One region of the Lentzea sp. NPDC051838 genome, then DNA from elsewhere that is predicted to be linked to it. Evidence: riboswitches for the same ligand, from Rfam matches in the RefSeq annotation. Region 1 holds a riboswitch; the other holds the start of a gene.
What was found. A riboswitch is a leader RNA that binds a small molecule or an ion and turns the genes downstream of it on or off. The one in region 1 is predicted to bind cobalamin.
Positions count from the first base shown of each region.

Region 2: another riboswitch for cobalamin. It lies ahead of AB0M24_RS02105 (prenyltransferase/squalene oxidase repeat-containing protein); the one in region 1 lies ahead of AB0M24_RS10915 (ribonucleoside-diphosphate reductase subunit alpha).

Region 1 covers NZ_JBFAYI010000003.1:528,378-538,951, forward strand. Annotated here, with positions in the region: gene AB0M24_RS10895 (cytochrome P450) at 1-362, opposite strand, end outside; gene AB0M24_RS10900 (terpene synthase family protein) at 366-1,256, opposite strand; gene AB0M24_RS10905 (polyprenyl synthetase family protein) at 1,390-2,433, shown strand; gene AB0M24_RS10910 (ribonucleotide-diphosphate reductase subunit beta) at 2,435-3,469, opposite strand; gene AB0M24_RS10915 (ribonucleoside-diphosphate reductase subunit alpha) at 3,469-5,823, opposite strand; cobalamin riboswitch at 5,932-6,143, opposite strand; gene AB0M24_RS10920 (LysE/ArgO family amino acid transporter) at 6,341-6,883, opposite strand; gene AB0M24_RS10925 (LysR family transcriptional regulator ArgP) at 6,986-7,843, shown strand; gene AB0M24_RS10930 (alpha/beta fold hydrolase) at 7,948-9,345, shown strand; gene AB0M24_RS10935 (glycoside hydrolase family 16 protein) at 9,386-10,102, shown strand; gene AB0M24_RS10940 (DUF998 domain-containing protein) at 10,183-10,574, shown strand, end outside.
Region 2 covers NZ_JBFAYI010000001.1:520,746-531,319, reverse strand. Annotated here, with positions in the region: gene AB0M24_RS02140 (hypothetical protein) at 1-33, opposite strand, end outside; gene AB0M24_RS02135 (ECF transporter S component) at 117-932, opposite strand; gene AB0M24_RS02130 (ATP-binding cassette domain-containing protein) at 929-2,524, opposite strand; gene AB0M24_RS02125 (energy-coupling factor transporter transmembrane component T) at 2,521-3,630, opposite strand; gene AB0M24_RS02120 (ABC transporter substrate-binding protein) at 3,627-4,487, opposite strand; gene AB0M24_RS02115 (flagellar hook-length control protein FliK) at 4,484-5,044, opposite strand; gene AB0M24_RS02110 (hypothetical protein) at 5,044-7,395, opposite strand; cobalamin riboswitch at 7,479-7,608, opposite strand; cobalamin riboswitch at 7,683-7,805, shown strand; gene AB0M24_RS02105 (prenyltransferase/squalene oxidase repeat-containing protein) at 7,838-8,836, shown strand; gene AB0M24_RS02100 (MFS transporter) at 9,085-10,299, opposite strand; gene AB0M24_RS02095 (diguanylate cyclase) at 10,317-10,574, opposite strand, start outside.

The sequences.
Region 1 (10,574 bases):
GCTCGTTGCTCGGCGAGCGCGGCCATCGTGGCCGTGTAGCCCGCCATCCTGCTGTGGTGGAACGCGGGCTGCGCCATCTTGCGGTGACGGCGGTGGATCGGCCCGTCCGACGTCGCGATGCCGTTGCCGACGACGGCGCGCGCGGTGTCGAGCACGGCGCCGCCCTTGCCGAACTTGGCCAGCTGGGTGATCTGGACCTCCCGCACCGCGTCCGGGGTCGTGAGCAGGTAGGCGGTGCTCGGGCCCAGCCGGAAGCCCACCACCTCGCCGAGGTCGCGCAGTGAGCTCAGGAACTCCAGCGGCCGGCGCATCAGGTCGAGCGCGTGGCCGGCGAGGGGCAGACCGCCGGGTGCGGTGATCACGGGTCAGTCCTCCTGGCGGTACGGGACGGTCGGGGTGATCCACTCGCTCGTGTCCGCGAGCGTGTAGCGGGTCGAGCAGGACGTCCACTCGATCAGCCCGGCCACGAAGTCGTTGAGGCCGCGGACGAACTGCCTGATGTCCCGGCGTCGGCCGAGCGGCGAGGCGAGGACGGCGTCGGCCGCTCGGTCCGTGCGGGCGTTGGCGTCCTTGAAGAACACACACGCCTGGGCGACGGCTTCGGTTCGCCCGCAGCCGGTCTCGGCCGCGATCACGTGGACGAGGTTCTCGTGCTCGCCGGCGTGCAGCTCCTTGTGCAACGACAGCACGTCCTGGCAGGCGATGACCCGTTCGACGTCGCACCGGACGAGCTCAGCCATCAGGGGATCGCTCAGGGAGTCGCTCACGTCGATTCCCAGACTGATTTCGATCAGCACGTGGTCGATCAGCTGGCCTATCGTCAGGTATCTCGATTGGAGATAGGAGCCGACGTCCTGCGGAATGTCACCTTGGATTAATTTCCGCTCGTACTCCTCAGTTCCCGCTTTGTATGCCGAAACAGCGTCGGTCAACCGGGACATCTGTCGCGGATCGATGTGCGACGCCAGTCGTGTCCAGATCTCGGCGATCAGCGGATCCCAGTGATCCGCCCAGTCGTCGTCCTGTTCCGACATCGTCGCGCACACCCCGGAGAACTCCCACAACAACCTTTCGTTGCAGGCAGGGAAGGCGATCGAAGCGAGGTAGACGTAATCTTTGGCTGCAAACGAAGCCAGTGCGGCCGGTGTTCGGTAGGGTCCTTTCGCGGCCATCCACCTGTGGAAATCGGTGGCGGTCGCACTGTAGTGAGGGCTCTGCCGAACGGGGTACGTGCGGTCCAAGACCGGAATTTCCATGCGCGGCATCCATCCGATGTGGCGACCTGGGAGAGATCGAGAGTAAATGCGCTCACCTTCTCGGGTAAACGACGTCGTCTCATATCGAACGGTTCGTTGACAACGCACCGACCCGTGCCCTCATCATTGCCGCATGACCACCGCGCCTATTTCCACCGCGACCGCCGCACGCGCCGAACTGACCGCGCTGCTGCGCGACGTCGAAGTGGGTTTGGCCGACCACCTGGCCCTGGAGGCCGCCCGCCGCGCCGATCCCGACCCGCGCGGCGCCCTGCCCGTCCTGGACATCGCGTCCTTGGTGCACGCCGGCGGCAAGAGACTGCGGCCGCTGTTCTGTCTCACCGGGTTCCTCGCCGCGGGTGGCGCCCCGGGATCGTTGCCCGTGCCAGCCGCGATGGCCGTCGAGCTGCTGCACATCGGCGCGCTGATCCACGACGACGTGATGGACGACTCGGACCTGCGGAGGGGTTCGCTCACCGTGCACGCGCGGCATGCGTTGGCGCACAAGGAGAACGGCTGGCGCGGCGAGTCACGCCGCTACGGCGAAGCGCTGGCGATCCTGGCCGGCGACCTCGCGTGGACCTACGCCGACGGCCTGATGGCGGGCTTCGGCGCCGACGTCGCCCGCGAGTGGTGCGAGATGCGCGCGGAACTGTGCGGCGGCCAGGCCCTGGACGTGGTCGCGGCCGCCGAGTTCGCCGCGAACCCGGTGCTGGCACGGCACATCGCGGTCGTGAAGTCGGGCCGCTACACGATCCAACGACCGTTGACCCTGGGCGCGTTGATCGCCGGCCGTCCTGACCTGGCACCGGCCTTCGCCGTCTACGGCGAAGCGCTGGGGGAGGCGTTCCAGCTGCGCGACGACCTGATCGACGCGTTCGGTTCTTCCGTTGCCAGCGGCAAACCCGCGGGCCTCGACTTCCAGCAGCACAAGATGACGTTGCTGATCTCGCTTGCCATGCGGCACAACGCATCGGTGCGCGCGCTCGTCGAACGGGGTGCGTTCGACGAGCTGCGCGACCACCTCGTGACCTCCGGGGCGGTGGACGCCGTGGAGGACCACGTCGCCGACCTGGTGCGGATCGCGCGCACCGCGGTCGGCGAGGCCCCGATCAGCGACGAGTGGCACGACGAGCTGTGTGCGCTCGCCGTGCGCGTCGCCTATCGGGACTGCTGACTCACCACTCCAGCGAGCCGCCGTTCTGGTACTCGATCACGCGGGTCTCGAAGAAGTTCTTCTCCTTCTTGAGGTCCATCATCTCGGACATCCACGGGAACGGGTTCTCCGTTGCCTCCCAGACGGGTTCGAGGCCGAGCTGCGCGCACCGGCGGTTGGTGATGAACCGCATGTACTGCTCGCAGTGGTCGGCGTTGAGGCCGAGGATCCCGTTCGGCATCGTGTCGCGGCCGTAGGCGATCTCCAGCTCACAACCCTCGGCGAGCATCGTGCGCACCTCCTTCTGGAACACGTCGTTCCACAGGTGCGGGTTCTCGATCTTGATCTGGTTGATCGCGTCGATGCCGAAGTTCAGGTGGATCGACTCGTCGCGCAGGATGTACTGGTACTGCTCGGCGATGCCGACCATCTTGTTGCGCCGCCCCATCGACAGGATCTGCGCGAAGCCCGTGTAGAACCACATGCCCTCGAAGACCACGTAGAACGCCACGAGGTCCTTGAGGAACGCCTGGTCGTTCTCCGGCGTACCGGTCTTGAACTCCGGGTCCTCCAGGTGCTGCGTGAACTGCAGCGCCCACGCCGCCTTGTCCGTGATGGACGGGATCTCCCGGTACATGTTGAACAGCTCGCCGTCGTCCAGGCCGAGCGACTCGCAGATGTACTGGAACGTGTGCGTGTGCACGGCCTCCTCGAAGGCCTGGCGCAGCAGGTACTGGCGGCACTCTGGGTTGGTGAGGTGCCGGTACACCGCGAGCACGATGTTGTTGGCCACCAACGACTCCGACGTCGCGAAGAAGCCGAGGTTGCGCTTGATCATGCGGCGCTCCTCCTCGGTCAGCCCGTCCTTGGACTTCCAGAGGCTGATGTCCGCCTGCATCGAGACCTCGGTCGGCATCCAGTGGTTGTTGCAGCCGTTGAGGTACTTCTCCCACGCCCAGTGGTACTTGAGCGGCAGCAGCTGGTTGACGTCGGCGCGACAGTTGATCATCGCCTTGTCGTCGACGGACATGCGTGCCGCGCCTGCTTCGATACTCATTACTGGCAAGCCTCACAGTCGGGGTCGGTGATGGAGCAGGACGGGTCGACGGCCACGGGGGAGACGGCGTTGAGCTTGCCGTCCGTGCCCTGCAACGTGGACTTCTCCACGTGCGTGGCCGACTGCGTCCGCAAGTAGTAGGTGGTCTTCAGCCCGCGCAGCCACGCCAGCTGGTACAGCTCGTCGAGCTTGCGGCCACTCGGCGCGGCCAGGTAGAGGTTCAGCGACTGCGCCTGGTCGATCCACTTCTGCCTGCGCGAACCCGCCTCGATCAGCCACGAGCTGTCGACCTCGAACGCCGTGGCGTACAAGGCCTTCAGGTACGGCGGCACCCTGTCGATCGCGCCGAGGCTGCCGTCGTGCAGCTTCAGGTCCGAGATCATCCGCTCGTCCCACAGCTTGCGCTGCTTCAACGCCCGCACCAGGTCCGGGTTGATCACGGTGAAGTCGCCGGACATGTTCGACTTCACGTACAGGTTGCGGTACAGCGGCTCGATCGACTGGTTCACACCGGTGATGTTGGCGATGGTCGCGGTCGGCGCGATGGCCATGACGTTCGAGTTCCGCATGCCCTTGCGCGCTTTCTCGCGGACCGTCGCCCAGTCCATCGTGGACTCGCGGTCCTGCTCCAGCTCGGCCTCGCCGCGGTTCCGCGCGAGGATCCCGATGGAGTCGATCGGCAGGATGCCCTGGCTCCACAGGGATCCCTCGAACGACTGGTACGCGCCACGTTCCTGCGCGAGCTCGGCACTGGCCGTGATCGCGTAGTAGCTGATCTCCTCCATGCTGCGGTCCGCGAACTCGACGGCTTCCTTGCTGGCCATCGGCGTGCCGAGCGTGAACAGGGCGTCCTGGAACCCCATCAGCCCCAGCCCGACCGGCCGGTGCTTGAGGTTGGAGTTCCTGGCTTCCGGGATCGTGTAGTAGTTCACGTCGATGACGTTGTCGAGCATGCGAACCGCCGTGCGCACGGTCTTCTCGAGCCGCGCGTGGTCGATGCCGTCTTCGGTCACGTGCTGCGCGAGGTTGACACTGCCGAGGTTGCACACCGCGACCTCGTCGACCGTCGTGTTGAGCGTGATCTCGGTGCAGAGGTTGCTGGAGTGCACGACCCCGCTGTGCTGCTGCGGCGAGCGCAGGTTGCACGGGTCCTTGAACGTGATCCACGGATGCCCGGTCTCGAACAGCATCGTGAGCATCCGCCGCCACAGGTCGACGGCCGGGAGCTGCTTGAAGACCTTGATCTCGCCGTTGGCGGCCTTCTCCTCGTACGCCCGGTACCTCGCGGCGAACTCGTCACCGAACGCGTCGTGCAGATCCGGCACCTCGTCCGGCGAGAACAGCGTCCACTGCCCGTTGGCGCGGACCCGGCGCAGGAACTCGTCCGGTACCCAGTTCGCGGTGTTCATGTCGTGGGTGCGGCGCCGCTCGTCGCCGGTGTTCTTGCGCAGGTCGAGGAACTCCTCGACGTCGATGTGCCAGGTCTCCAGGTAGGCGCAGACAGCGCCCTTCCGTTTTCCTCCCTGATTTACAGCTACTGCCGTGTCGTTGGCGATCTTGAGGAACGGCACGACGCCCTGCGACTTGCCGTTGGTTCCCTTGATGTGCGCGCCGATGCCGCGCACCGGTGTCCAGTCGTTGCCGAGCCCGCCGGCGAACTTCGAGAGCAGCGCGTTGTTGCTGATGCCGTGGAAGATGCCGGCGAGATCGTCGTCCACTGTGGTCAGGAAGCACGACGAGAGCTGCGGGCGGGTGGTGCCCGAGTTGAACAGGGTCGGGGTCGAGCACATGAAGTCGAACGACGAGAGCAGCTCGTAGAACTCGACGGCGCGGGCGTCGCGGTCGTCCTCCTCCAGCGCGAGCCCCATGGCGACGCGCATGAAGAACGCCTGCGGCAGCTCGTAGCGGCGGCCGTCGTGGTGCAGGAAGTAGCGGTCGTACAGGGTCTGCATGCCCAGGAACTGGAAGTTCAGGTCGCGCTCTGCCCGCAGCGCGCTTCCCAGCCGGACCAGGTCGAAGGAGGCGAGGCGCGGGTCGAGCTGGCCGAACTCGATGCCGTACGCGACGAACGAGGCGAAGTACGACGGGTAGCGCTCGGTCATCTCCGCGTGCGACAACGGGATTCCGCAGGCCTCGGCGCGGAGTTTGTCGAGCAGCAGGCGGGCGCTGACGTACGAGTAGTCGGGGTCGACCTCGACCATCGTGCGCGCGGCCATGATCGGCGCGAGGGCCAGCTCGGCGTCGGTGATGCCGGCGTAGAGATTTCGCTTGGTCTCGGCCAGAACCGCCTCGGCCGACGCGTTGGGCAGGTCGGCGCAGGCCTCGTTGATGACCACTGACAGGCGGTCGGGCACGCTCTCTCCTCGCGAGCTAAGCCCGAGGAGATGCGCGGCGCACGCCAGCAGGACACGCCGCTGGTGCACACAGCCGCCCTCCCTCGGGGCACCGTGTCGTGCGCGCAGGCTTGCGCGCACACCAGTGGCAGGTCTTCGGACTCGTGGGCGCACTTCCAACGCCTACCGGCCGTCGCTTCCCAGGCCTCACGACCCAGTGCTCAGTTGACGGCTTTCGTTCCCACTCACCGCTGCGGGGCAGTCCTGGTTTTTCACCAGGTTCCCTCTTGCCTCACCGGCCCGTTGCTCCGAGTCGGTGAACCACCAGCGCGGCAGATACTACATGTAGGGGTGGGGTCTGGATCACCACCCAACATGGGCGTGTCGTGGGTTAAGGTCGGAAACGTGGGTGATCATCGGCCGAAAGTCCTCGCAGGTGCTCTCGTCAGTGCGGGGCTGGCTTCGGCGTCGCTCGCGGTCGGTGCCGCGGCGCCCGTGACGAGCGGGGTGCTGGCCGTGTCGGCGGTGCTGGTGATGATCACCACCCGGCGATCAGGGTCACGCCGAGACTGATCATCACGGCCGCGATCACACCGTCCAGGACGCGCCACGCACGGGGCTTCGCGAACAGCGGGCTGAGGATTCGCGCGCCGAAGCCGAGTGCGAGGAACCAGACGACGCTGGCCGTGACCGCGCCGACGCCGAACAGCCAGCGCCCGGCCGCGATCGAACCCAGCAGCAGGACCGTGTCGAGGTAGACGTGCGGGTTGAGCCACGTCAGCGCGAGCGCGGTGAGCACGGGCCTGGCGCTGTCGCCGCCGGCCTGCATCGACTGCGGGCGGAAGGCGCGGCGCGCTGCCAGAAACCCGTATCCCAGCAGGAAAAGCCCGCCAACGATCGCGGCGGCGGTGATGGCCTGCGGGAACATCTTGACGATCGCGCCGAACCCTGCGACGCCCACCGCGACCAGGATCGCGTCCGAGATGATGCAGACGGCGACGACACCGGCCACGGCCTGGCGTCGAAGTCCTTGGCGCAGCACGAAAGCGTTCTGCGCGCCGATCGCGACGATCAGGGTCATCGTGGTGCCGAAGCCGAGCAGCAGGTCAGTCACCCCACCGACGGTATTTACGCGGTCTTGATGAGACCAGCTAAAGATTCTTACGTATCATTAGCAGCCGTGATGGATCTGGACCTGGTGCGCACGTTGCTCGCGGTCGTCGACGCGGGCACGTTCGACGCGGCTGCCGCGAACCTGCACGTCACGCCTTCCGCTGTCTCACAACGGATCAAGGCTCTGGAGCAGCGAACCGGTCGCGTGCTGCTGGTGCGGGCACGGCCGACCAGGCTGACCCCGTCCGGCGAGGTGCTGGTCCGCTACGGTCGGCAACTGCTCGCTCTGGATCAGGACCTCGACGCTGCTTTGGGCGAGGACGCCGTCGTCAGGGTTCCGATCGCGGTCAACGCCGACTCGCTCGCCACGTGGTTCCTGCCCGCGCTGCAACGGGTTTCACCGGACCTCAAGATCTCGTTCGACCTCCACCGCGAGGACCAGGACCACACGACGGCGTTGCTGAGACAAGGTCTCGTGATGGCCGCGGTGACGTCCTCGCGCGAACCCGTCGCGGGTTGCTCGGTGCGCAAGCTGGGCAGCATCCGTTACGCGGCAATGGCCACCGAGTCCTTTGTGGAGCGCTATGCGCAAGGTGGGCTCAAGTCCTGGCTACCTCAAGCGCCAGTGGTGGTGTTCGACCGCAACGACGACCTGCAGGACCGGTTCGTGCGCACGCTGACCCGTGGCCGTGGCGCGTCCGAGCACCGTCACTACGTGCCTTCCTCCGAGGTCTACGTGCGCACGATCGTGGCCGGTCTCGGCTGGGGAATGGTTCCGCCGCAACAACTCCAGGAAGGTCTTGTCGACCTCGCACCTGGCAGGACCGTCGACATCCCGCTGTACTGGCAGCAGTGGAAGCTCGACTCGCCCGCGCTCACCGCTGTCGCCGACGCGGTGACGAAGGAAGCGAGAATCGCCTTGCAGTAACCGGATTCGGGTCGTGGACATTAGGCCATTGTCGTCTCAAATAGGCGCTGCGAACCTCCAACCGCTCACATTTTCGAGCGACACCAACGGAGGAAGCACCCGAAATGAAACGCGTTCTCGCCGTGCTCGTCAGCGCGGCCGTCCTCAGCGGCACCGGCGTCGCCACCGCAGGCCCGCGCATCGGCTGGCTGCCCTGTGAGAAGGCTCCCGCGTCCGAGTGCGCCACGCTGACCGTGCCCGTCGACCACTCCCGTCCACTGGGCGACGAGTTCGGCCTCGCCATCGCCCGGCACAAGGCAGATCCGGCCAAGCGCATCGGCACCCTCGTCGCGATCAGGGACATCGCCGACTCCGGCGTCGACCTCGTGGCGGATCCCGGCGCGTACTTCAGCCCCGCGATCGTCGAACGGTTCGACATCGTTGCCATGGACACCCGCGGCAACGAACGCAGCCGGCCGATCACCTGCTCGCTCGACCTGCTCAGGGCGTGGCCGAGCGGTTTCCCGAAGACCCGGGCCGAGTTCGACGGCGTGCTCGACTTCAACCAGCGCCTGCGCGACGACTGCCGCGCGAACAGCGGGCCGATCTTCGACCACGTCTCCAGCGCCGACGTGGCACGTGACGTCGAGGCGATCCGCAAGGCCTTGGGGGAGCGGCAGATCAGCCTCTACACCACGGGCTACGCCACGATCACCGGCCAGCAGTACGCCGAACGGTACGGCTCGCACCTGCGCGCCCTGGTCCTCGACACCGCGTTCGACCACAGCATGAACGCCGAGCGGTACGTCACCAGCGCCGCTCGTTCGGCGGCCGGCGCCTTCGCCGAGTGGGAGGCGTGGAACACCCGCACGCCGTCGTCCCCGCTGCACGGCCGCGACATCGGGAAGTTCTGGGACGACCTGGCCGCGCAGGCCGACTCCACCGGCCTGGTCGACCCGCGCTACCCGGACTGGACCATGGACCAGCAGGCGTTCAGCTCGGGCTTCTTCGGCCTCGGCAGCCGCGGCGACTTCACGGCCCTGTCGAACTGGGCGCTGTCGCTGAAGCCCGCCTCGCAGCAGCGCATCGCGGCGGACCAGGCCGTCAACTACCCGTTCAACGCGATGATCTGCAACGACTACGACTACCGCCACCAGTCGTTCGCCGACTACCAGCGCCTGACCGCCCTGGAAACCTCCATCGCGCCGCACACCCGCGGCATGTTCCACCCGCACAACACCGTGATCGAGTGCTCCGGCCACCCCAAGCCCTCCAACCCGCAGCGGCCCGTGCGCGTGACCAGCGGCCCGAAGATCCTCGTCACGAGCATCTCGAACCCCACCTGGTCGGCGACCGAGTGGGCGTCGTCCGTGCGCGACCAGCTCGGCGACCGCGCGGTCCTCGCCACCTACGAAGGCGTGCATTACGGCTTCTACGAGAGCGGGACCTGCGGCCGCGCGGTGAACGACGACTACCTGATCGCGTTGAAGGTGCCCGCCGACGGCACCAAGTGCTCCGGCTGAGTTCCCAGCCGCGCGGCAGGTGGTGTTCTAGCCTCGATCCATGACCGGACGAGACCTCGAGTTCGAGGACCGGTTCACGACCCTGGACCGGTGGCACCCGCACTACCTGCCGCACTGGAGCTCCAGCGCGGCCACCGCGGCCCGCTACACGACCGCCGACGGCTTGACCCTCCGGATCGACGCTGACCAGCAGCCCTGGTGTCCCGAGTTCGACGGCGACACCAGGGTGTCCGGCTTCCAGACCGCGCTGACCTCGGGGCAGTCGAGGTTCCGGCCCGACCTGGAAGTGCGCGAGAAACAGCAGGACCTGCGGCTCTACACGCCGACGTACGGCAGGTTCGAGATCCGCTGCAAGGCCGTCGACGACCCCAACTGCATGGTCGCGCTCTGGATGATCGGCCTGGAGGACGTCCCGGAGCGTTCCGCCGAGATCTGCATCGCCGAGATCTTCGGCAAGCACGTGTGGCCCGCCAACACCGGCGTGGGCATGGGTGTGCACCCGTTCGGCGACCCGGTGATCCGCGACGAGTTCGAGGTCGTCGACGTGCCGATCGACGGCCGCGAGTTCCACACCTACGGCGCCGACTGGCAGCCGGGTCGCGTCGACTTCTACGTGGACGACGAGCTGGTCAACACGGTGCTGCAGGCCCCGGACTACCCGATGCAGTTCCAGCTCGCGATCTTCGAGTTCGGGCCCGAGCGGACCGGCCGCTACCCGAAGGAGTTCGAGGTCGAGTGGTTCAGGGCCTACCGCTGAACCTGTCGGCGAGCTGGGAGCAACCTGTCGGCTTCCTGAACCCAGGAACCGCACGGGTTCACGCGGGCGTTGACCGATATGTGCTGATTCCTCGACTAGCCGCCACCGGCGGTTCACTCGCCGTCGTCGCCACCGTGGCCATGGTCGGGCTGCTCGACCTGACCGTCGGCCCGTTGCGCCGCACGATCAGCGAGTACGCGCTGGGCGACTACCGCCCGGTTTTCGACGTCGCCGTGCTGCTGCTGGCCGTCGGCTCGCTCGCGATCCTCGCCGCGCTCGTCCACAAGGGACTGACGAAGTGGCGTTCCGGCGGCTCGATCGCGCTGATCCTGTGGTCGGTGGGCTTGCTGCTGGTGGTCGCGTTCCCCAAGACGAACTGGGCGATGGGCACCAACGCACTCAGCGGCAGCATCCACCGGTTCGGCAGCATGATCGCGTTCGTGAGCCTGCCGATCGCGGTGATCCTGCTGGC
Region 2 (10,574 bases), on a different contig from region 1:
CGCTGTTTCGCCGTGCTCGCGTGCGCTACCCATGGGAAGAGCAAACCCGTCGGGATCAGACGCGGACAAGCGAACCGTGCGCGTCCTCCGGTGCAGAGATCGTTGCCCGAACGGGCTCAGCCGGAGAACGTCGGGAGGGTGCCGTAGGAGGCCTTGCGGGAGGCGCGGCGCAGCGTCGCGAGCACGGCCGGGCCGATCACCAGGATGGCGATGGCGTTCGTGACGGCTCGGCCCGTGTCCCAGCCCGCCGTCGAGGTCAGCAGGGTGAAGATGGCGAACCGGTGCAGGTTGCCCAGCACGGAATCACCTGGCACGTAAGAGATGTGGCCGTCGTGGTACGGCACCTCGACGTCGGTGACGAACGGCCAGAACCACAGGTTCATCAGGAACCCGAACAGGTACGCCACGACGATGCCGTAGCCGATCAGCATGGCGATCTCGGCCTTGCCGGTGACGCGCCTGGGCAGGAGGCCCGCGCCCATGCCGATCCAGGCCGAGCACATCATCTGGAACGGCAGCCACGGACCGACGCCCGCGGTCAGGAGGGCCGAGGCGAACAGCGAGGTGCAGCCGAGGACGTAGCCGAAGCCGGGCCCGAACACCCGGCCCGCCAGGATCAGCAGGAAGAACACGGTCTCGATGCCCGCAGTTCCCGCGCCCAACGGCCGCAGCGCCGCGTTCACCGCCGAGAGGACGCCCAGCATCGCCAGCGCCTTGGAGTCCATGCCTCCTTCGGACAGTTCGGCCAGGACGATGACGATCAGGATGGGCAGGATGCCGATGAACACGAACGGCGCGTCCGGGCCGTGCTGCATCGACTGGGGGTCGACGCGGACGAGCAGGGGCCAGACGAACATCATCAGGCCGGCGATCGAGGCCAGCGTCAGGACGACCGCCGAGCGCTTGCCGATCTTGACGGCCGACGTGCTCACCGCACCTCCTGGGGCAGGGCCGCGCGGACGTCGTCGACGGTGAGCCAGGGTTCGCCGAGGATCTTGGCCACCTGGGTGGCGAACGCGGGTGAGCCGCCCAGGACCTCGGCGGTCGGGCCGTCCGAGACGACCTCGCCTTCCGCCATGACCACGACGCGGTGGGCGATGGTGGCGACGAACTCGACGTCGTGCGTCGCGACGACGACCGCCCGTCCCTCGCTGGTCAAGCCGCTGATCATCTGGGCGAGGGCGGCTTTCGCGGTGTAGTCGAGGCCTCGGGTCGGTTCGTCCAGCAGCATGATGCGCGGGGCGGCGGAGAGCTGGACCGCGAGCACCAGGGCCAGGCGCTGGCCTTCGGACAGGTCGCGCGGGTGTGCGGCCGGGTCGATACCGGGGGCCAGACGGTCGAGCAGGCCGCGGCACGACCCTGGCGAGGCACCGGACTCGGCATCGGCCGCGGCGCACTCGGCCGCGACGGTCTGCAGGTACAGCAGGTCGCTCGCGGTCTGCGGCACCATGCCGACGAGCTTGCGGCCTTCGGTGCTGCTCAACGACTTCGGGTCCGCGTCCCCCACGCGGACGGTGCCGCCCTGGCGAGGGCCGGAGCCCTGCACCGCCCAGAGCAGCGACGACTTGCCGGAACCGTTGCGGCCCATCATGGCCAGCACCTCGCCGGCGCGTAGTTCGAGGTCCACTTCGCGCACGGCGACCTTGGGTCCGTAACGGACCACTACCCCCGAGGCGGTCAGCAGGCTCTCGCCCGCGGTCGGGGTCCTGGTCAACGGGCGGCCCAGCGTGAGCGACGACGTGCGGCGGCGGGCGTCCCGGACCGACATCGGCAACGGGTCCCAGCCCGCCAACCGTCCCAGTTGGACGATCGGCGGTGCGATCGGCATGTCCCGCAGCACTTCCGGAGGCGTGCCGTCGACCACTCCCCCGCTGCCCGACACGTAGATCATGCGGTCGGCGAACGGGATCACGCGTTCCATCCGGTGCTCGGCCATCAGCACGGTGGTGCCGAGGTCCTCCACCAGGCGGGCCAGCGTGGCCAGCACGTCCTCGGCGGCGGTCGGGTCCAGCGCGGACGTGGGTTCGTCCAGCACCAGCACTTTCGGGTGCGTGGTCAGGACGGAACCGATCGCGACTCGTTGTTGCTGACCGCCCGACAACGTGCGCAACGCGCGGCGGCGGAGCGCGGCGATGCCCAGCAGGTCCAGGGTCTCCTCGACGCGGCGGCGCATGACCTGGGGCGCGAGCCCGAGCTGTTCCATGCCGTAGGCGAGCTCGTCCTCGACGGTGTCCGTGACGAAGCCCGCCAGCGGGTCCTGGCCGACCACGCCGACCAGGTGGGCGAACTCGCGCGGCGGCCGCGACCGAGTCGACACGCCTGCCACCGAGACGTCGCCTTCGAGGTGGCCACCGGTGAAGTGCGGGACGAGGCCGTTGATCGTGCCCAGCAACGTCGACTTGCCCGCGCCGGTCTGCCCGGCGAACAGCACGAGCTCGCCCTCGCCGATGGACAGCGTGATGTCGCGCAGCACCGGGTCGACCCGGCCCGCGTACCAGAAGCTGACGTGGTCGAGTTCGATCATGCGGCGGCCACTTCTTCCAGTGTTGCGAAAGGGGGTTCGGGAGCTGGAGTCAGGAACGCGGGCAGCACGCCGATCAGCACGCCCGCGAGCGGCTCCCACGACAGCAGCGGCCAGGACAACTCGATCAGCGACGGGTTGAGGTTCGCCGGGTCCACGAGCGACGTCATGAACAACACCACCGCGACCCCGATCCCGCTGGCGGCCACGACGAGTTCCGGCAGATGCCAGCGGTCCGCGCGATACCGCGTGCGCTGGACCCGCCTGCCTGCCAGGCGGAAGCCGATGAGACCGATCACCAGGCCCGCCGACAGGACGGGCGCGGCCAGGTAGCGCGGGGTCGAGCCGTCCAGCGTGGCGTAGATGCCGACACAGGCGCCGATCAGGCCGATGATCATCAAGGTACCGGTCAGCAGCCGGTGCCGGGCCTCGACCAGACCCGCCCGGCCGTAGCCGCGGGAGTCCATCGACGCCGCGAGCTGCAGCGAACGGGACAGCGCGTCCTCGAGGATCGGGATCATGATCGAGTGGATCACCTGTAGGCGTTTTCCCGAGCCACCACGAAGTTTGCGGGCACGCCTCACGCGCAGCACGCTCTCGGCCAGCTGCGGGAACACCGACAGGGCGACGATCACGGCCGTGCCCACCTCGTAGAGCGCCGGTGGCATGGCTTTGAGCAGCCGCTTCGGGTTCGCCAGCGCGTTGGCCGCACCCAGGCAGATCACCATGGTCGCCAGCCGGAGCCCGTCGTAGAGGCCGCTCAGCAACGACTCCGCGGACACGTCCCCGAACAGCCGGATGCCCGCCGCCCACGCCGGCAGCGGGATCTCCGGCAGGCTCAGGAGAATCGTCGTCCCCTCGGCGCCGCCGAACACGAACCGGAAGCCCACCCGGATCACCACGATCATCGCGCCCAGGGCCAGGTAGAGCCGGAACGCCAGCGCCCACGGTGCCTCAGAACGGCGTGACACCACCACGAACCCGGCCACCGCGACGATCGTGAGCAGCAGCCAGGGGTTCGTGGTGCGGGTCGCGGCCACGGACAGGCCGAGCGACCACACCCACCAGGCGGCCGGGTGCAGGTCGCGCGGCAGGAAGTACGACGTCACCCGTCGGCCCGTTTCCTGCGGCGTGCCACGAAGAACCCGGCGACCGCCAGCACCAGGACGGCGCCTCCCGCGGCCCAGGGCGCGTAGTCGCTCGCCCCGGACGTCCGTTTGACGACCGCGTTCACGTCCTCGGCGTTCTCCCCGCCGCTGAACGCGATGTTGCCAGTCGGATCCTTCGCCTTCGGACTCGCGCTGGCCCGCGGTTTCGGCGGCGGCAGCGCCCCGGTCGGCGCACCCGGTTGAGGCGTCTCCGTCGCCTGGTGCCCGGCTTCCGGTGGTGTGTCTTGAACCGGCCGCTGCACCTCGCCGGGGTTGTCGGTGACCGGTTTCTGCTCCTCGACCGCGGTGCACGGCGTGTTCTCCGTGCCGGGACGAACGGCGGCGATGCGAGGAACCGGATTCGAGTTCGCCGTGGCGTTCAAGGAGAACGACCAGCCCTCGAAGCCGCCGGGGATGAACCGGCGGTTCTTCACGCCCCACTGGCTGTAGTCCCACGCGCAGTTGTTCGCGGCGTGCCAGTACGACCAGTAGGCCTGGGCGGGAGGCGTGTCGATGCACCGCTCGTCCGCGGCGCCGGGCTTGTTCTCGATGCGGCAGACGAACCCCTCGCCCCACCGCTGCACGCCCGCGATCTGGAAGCCGGCGCCCTTGATCGCGTCGAGGCCGCTGCCCGCGGTGGTCTGCGGGTTGCACCGCACGATCGCGTCGCCACCCAGCTGCTGGAAGTCGACGACGACGGTGACGCCCTTGTCGTCCTTGCAGAAACCGGGATATCCCTTGCTGTGGTCGATCGCCCGCGCGGCCGGCGCAGTGCCCAGGAGCAGGGTCACGGCGCCGGCGATGGCGAGAGTCCTCACAGGGCTGGGTTCTTGGGCGTCACGCGGGGCGGCGGGTTCGTGGTCGCGGTCTTGTTCAGCGAGAACGACCAGCCCTCGAAACCACCGGGGATCACGTTGCGGTTCAACGCGCCCTGGCTGCTGTAGGTCCAGGACGAACCGGAACCGTCGGCGTGCCAGTAACCCCAGTAGGCGGAGGCGGGCGGGGTGTTGAAGCACGCCTCCTTGTAGGTGGGGTTGCCGGTGACCGGGATGGTCTCGGTCGCGGACGGGCGGCCGTTGAGACGGCAGACGAACCCGAGACCCCAGCGGGTCGTGCCGGCGACCGGGATTCCCGCGTCCTGCAACGCCTTGATGCCGGTGCGGGCGGTGCCGGGGCTGGCGTTGGGCGAGCACCGGGTGATCGTCGGCGCGGCCACCCCGCCGTTGCCGTCGAGCTCCTGGAAGTCGACGACGATCGTCGTGCCGGTGAGCGCGTCCGATCCGGTGCAGATGCCGTCATAGCCCGCCGCACTCGCCGGTGCGGGTGCGGCGACCAGTCCGGTGAGGACGATCGCGGCGGCGAGAACTCTTTTCATCACTTGACCCCCTGGAGAAATCGACGACGAACCAGCAGAACGAGCCCGGCGAGCAGCAGTGCGCCGCCGAGCGTGAAGTAGGACCAGAGCGGCGGTCGCCACGCAGCCGCCTGGGCGACGGGTGCGGGAACGGGCTCGGCGTCTGTCAGCGGGAGGCGCACCACCGGCGAGACCGGCGAGCCGTCCGCGCTGACCCACGAGCGGCCCGCGATGCCTTGTGCCGCAGCAAGACTCGTGCCGAAGTCGGTCAGGCCACCGTCGTCCTGCAGCAGACTGCCGAGGGTCTTCGCCGTGCCGCTCGCGTCCAGTCCGGCGGCCTGGCGGGCACCGGCGAGCGAGGCGCTGACCGCGATCGACGGCGCGCCACCTTCGTCCTCGACCACGCCCTTGCCGTTCGGCTTCGTGCTGAGCAGGGTGATGGCCTTCACGAACGCCGTCGCGCGCTTGTCCGACCAGTCGGCCGGAGTGCGGCCGGTCGGCGCGTCCTCCGTGAAAGGCTTGCTGTTCAACGCGGTCACGGCGGCAGCGGTCGCAGCGAGATCACCGGTTTCGCACCCGGTCGCGTCCATGCGCTCGGGGAACAGCCCGTCCCTGCACTGACGTACGGCGAGCGCCTCGATCGCCTGGCCTGGATCGCCGACGGTGGCCAGCACCGCCCACGTGTGACGGCGGACCGTGTCCTCGGAGTCCGCGTACGTGCCGGTGTCGGCGAACAACCCGTCCGCACCTCGCAGTTCGACCAGGTCTGCGCGCAACTCGTCCGCCCGACCGGACTTCTGGAACTGGGCGATGATCACGAGCTTCGCCAGCGGTTCGGCGTAGGCGGCCGCACCGGTTTCCTGACCGGCGCCGTGGGCGTAGGCGTTGACGGAGTCCGTTGTCAGCAGGAACTCCGAGGCCTTCTTCACGGCGTCCGGTTGCTCCTCCAACGCGCGCAACGCGAGCACCAGGTCCGCGGTCGCGTCGTAGTCGACGTAGGTCTTGTCGTTCTCGGTGACCTCGACGTGGTCGCCCCGCACCAGCTTGCCCGCCAGGTACGCGCCGAGCCGGGCGGCAGGGGTTTTCGGACCGGGCTGGACCTTCTGCGGCGCCGGGACGGGCTGGCGCACCACGGGCTTCTGCGCGGGTGCCTTGACCGTTGGGGTCTCAGTCCTGGTCGTGGGATGCGTGGTGGTCGTGATCGGCTCAGGCACAGTGCCTTTGGCGAGGGCGTAGAAACCCACCTGCGACAACCCGAGCGAAGCCTGTGCGCTCGCCCTGATCCACGTGTCGATGCCGGCGATTCCGCCCGTGCGTGCCGCCTCGTAGGCGGCCGGGTTGTAGGCGATGGCGCCGAGGTGACTCGCGAGCGCGTTGCCCGCGTCGGATTCTTTGGCCTGTGCGGACTTCAGGAACGCGGCACCCCTGGCCACCTCGGTGCCCGCTCCGCCCGCGTCGGCGAGTGCCTGCGTGATCAAGCCCGTGCTGTTGGTGTTCGGCGCCTCGGTACCTACACCACCGCCCCAGCCACCACCCGCGGTCTGGTTGGCCTTCAACCACGCCACGGTTTTCGCGATGGTCGCGTCGAGGCCGGGCGCACCGGCCTTGCGAGCCGCGAGCATCGCCGACAGCGCGAGGCCTGACGTGTCACCGTCCGGGGACGACGCGCCCGCTGCCTTGCCCTCGTCGCACGAGGAGACCCGCGGTCCATCAGGTCCTTCCACCTGACCGAAGAAAGCCCTGAAGTAGCCCTCGGAACACTGCTGCGTCACCATCTTGTCGATGGCGAGCTGGTCGTTCTCCCCCGCCACCGCGAGGCCGATCACCGCGAGAGCCTGGCCGAACATGTTGGCGTTGTTGGGCACCATGTCGGACCACTCGGGGTTCTTCGAGTAGTCGGAGACGCGGCCGGCGTCGACGCCGGACCGGCGGATCGCGCCCTTGACCTCGGCGACCAGGTCGTGGCCGTCGAAGTCGCGCGGATCACGGCCTGCGACCTGGGCTGCCAGCAACGTCTTCGCGACCGCGCCACCGACGATGATCTGGTCGTAGCCCTGGCCGGGAGCCAGCCCGTCCCACGTGTAGTAGTCGGTGGCGTGGCCCTGGTCGTCGAGGAAGTCGACGACGGGCTTGGCCAGCGCACCGTCACCGGACGCGTGCAGCGCGAAGATCACGTCGATCATCAGGCCGTGGTCCGGGAGGCCGCCGAGCGGGTTCTCCAGCGTGCCGTCGGGGCGCAGCTGACGGGAGAGCCAGACAGAGCTGGCGTGTGCGGACTGGTGTTCGGCCGCAGCGGCACCGCCGGCCAGTGCGGCGACGAGGCCCGCACCGGCGACCAACGCCAGCACGGCCGAGGACCTGCGCCGGTTCATGCTCCCCCTCCCCAGCTGCATGAAGGAGGGGCCTGGCGCGTGAAGCTCCGGAGGCCACCCCTGCTTCTCGCGACAGCGGTTGGACTTGTTCTGCTCCGCTCGACCGGTATTCCGACTCGCCGCTTCTGGGAGCGGCCCACGGTTGCGCGACAGTGCCGGAGTTCGACCGGCTTCCCCATCACGAGCGGAGGTGTTGAGTTGTCCTTGCCCGGCGGAGGTTAACACCCGCAAACCGGAGGCGAGCGTCACACCGCCGCTTCACGGTATCGGCAACACCGGCTCGCGCACCATGAGAACCTGATCGACGTTCAGCGCGGACGTGGGGGAAGCCGGTGGGAATCCGGCGCTGTCCCGCAACGGTGTGCCCCTCGGGGCGAGCCCGGTCACCCGCACCGCGCGGTGTTCACCAACTCCTGTCGTGGAAGTGCGGGAAAGGGTTTTCATGAGACGTCTTGTGTTCGCCGCTGTCGTGGCTCTCAGCGTGGCCACGGCCGCTCCAGCGGTAGCCGCGACCACCGACAAGGCCGACGCGGCATCGGGCTGGCTCGCCCGCCAGCTCGTCGACGGCGAGCGGTTCGAGGCCGACTTCGGCGGCCAGAAGTTCCCCGACCAGGGCCTGACGATCGACGCGATCTTCGCGTTCGCCGCCGCCCGCTCCTCGGACACCAACGCCGAGAAGGCGATCACCTGGCTGGCCAAGCCGGAGATCACCACCGGCTACGTCGGTTCCGGCACCGAGGCGTACGCCGGCGCGCACGCCAAGCTCCTGCTCGCCGCTCAGGTGCGGCACAAGAACGGCGCCTCGTTCGGCGGCGTGAACCTGGAAGCCGGTCTGCGGGGTCTGCTCGCGCCGTCCGGCCGGTTCTCCGACCGTTCGGACTTCGGTGACTTCTCCAACGCCTTCACGCAGTCGCTCGCACTTCTGGCGCTGGACCGGACTTCCGGCGGTGCACCGGCGTCGTCCGTGTCGTTCCTCGCCGGAACCCAGTGCCCCGACGGCGGTTTCCCGCTGAACTTCGGGCAGACGCCGTGCGTGAGCGACGTCGACTCGACCGCGATGGTCGTGCAGGCGTTGCGCGCCAACGGTGACAACGCGAATGCCGCCGAGGGCACCACGTGGCTGGCCTCGCAGCAGAACACCGACGGCGGATTCTCCGTCGGCACCAACGCGTCCAACGCCAACAGCACCGGCCTGGCCGCGGAAGCCCTGGCAGGCCACCGCCCGGCGGCCACGGTGAAGGCTCGGCAGTTCCTCAAGTCGCTCGCCGTCGGCTGTTCGGGTGCAGCAGCGGATCGGGGCGCGATCGCTTACGACGCAACGGGTTTCAACCCGAACACCGCGCCTCGCGCAACGGCGCAGGCGATTCTCGGCCTCACCGGGGTCAAGCTCGCGAACCTCGACGGCGGCGGCAACCCGGCCGCTCCGACGCTCGCCTGCTGACGCGGGGGTTCGGTCAGGCGGCGTGCTGGGAGGCACGCCGCACGACCGGCGCCACCTCAGTCAGGCGGCATGCCGGGAAGCACGCCGCACGACTGGCGGCGCTTCGGTCAGGCGGCATGCTGCGAAGCACGCCGCAAGACCGGCGCCACCACGATCAAGCGGCATGCTGCGAAGCACGCCGCAAGACCGGTGTCACCACGGTCAAGCGGCGTGCTGCGAAGCACGCCGCACGACCGGCGCCACCTCGATCAGCCCGCGTGCAGCGAAGCATGCCGCAGGACTGGCGTCACCCAAGCCAGCAGCACACCCACGAGCAACGCCACCACCCCGGCCGCGAGTCCCGCCCGCGGATCACCCGCCGCCACCGCCACGGCCCCGGCGAGTGCCGCGCCGAGCGGCTGCCCGAGACCCCACGCCACCATCCTGGCCGTGGTGTTCACCCGCGACTGCATGTCCTCCGGGCACACCTGCTGGCGGTAGGTGATCCCGTTGATGACCACCGTGGAGTTCGCGGCGCCCCAGTACACCACCGCCACGCACGTGATCAGCCAATGTCCGCTCACGAGCACGAACACACCGCCCAGCAAGGACAACGGCAACGCGGCCAGTGCCAGCCGCGCACCACCCCAGCGCTCGGTCAGCCGCGGCAGCACTCGGCTGGCGATGATCGCGCCCACACCCCAGCAGGTGAACACGGCCGCCAGCCGCACGTCCCCGCTCGGCGCCACCCCGAGCACGCGGTCGGCGAACGGCACCAGCACCGCCATCCAGGCACCCGTCGCGACCGAGTGCAGCGCGCCGATCAAAGTGAGCGTGCGGACGATCGGCTGCTGCCACAGGAACCGCAGCCCTTCCCGCACATCGGTGACGATCTCACCGGCCCCCTGCACCGGACGCGGGTTCGCCATGCTGCCGGCGATACCGCGCAACAACACCGCCGAACCGACCGCCGTCAGCGCGTTCACCGCCATCAGAGCCGCCGGTGCGACAACCGCTACCAACAGACCTGTGAGTCCGGGAACGACCAGTTCCACCACGGTCGTGCGGCCGTAGAGGGTCGAGTAGGCGGCAGTGAGCCGTTCTTTGCCCACCAGGGCAGGCAAAGCACCGAAGTTCGCGGCGTCGAAGAACACGAACGCCGTCTGCGTAGCGAACGCCACCGCGACGACGTGCGGAGCGGTGAGCGCACCCGCGAGCCACGCCAGCGGGATGCTGAGCAGCACGGCGGCGACCGTGAAGTCCAGCGCCACCATCATCTTCCGGCGATCCAGGCGATCCGCGAGCGCTCCGGCCAGCAGCCCGAACACCAGGTACGGCAACGCTTCCGCCACCGTGACCGCCGACGTCCAGCCCGCGGACCCGGTGAGCTGGTAGACGAGAACCGGCATCGCGACGGCCGCCACCACCGCGCCCGTCACCGACAGCACCCGTGCCGTCAGATAACGGCTGAAGTCGGTCTCCACTCCGGCAGCCTAAGTGTCTAGGCGAACGAGGCCGGGTCCACTTCGAAGGCGAGGGCCACCAGAGCGTCGAGATCCATCGCGGTTCCGGCGGCCATCGCGGCGTCCACCTCGGCATCGGTCAGCGTGCTGCGGATCCGGACCAGGGTGCCGTCCCGCACGGCGCGCTGATGTTTCGTCATCGGCAGGCCGTCCTGCTCGCGGATCACCTCGACGGCGCCGAGCATCCTGGCGGCCGACGCCGGGTCCACCGTGCTGAGCAGGTCGACGAGCGAGCT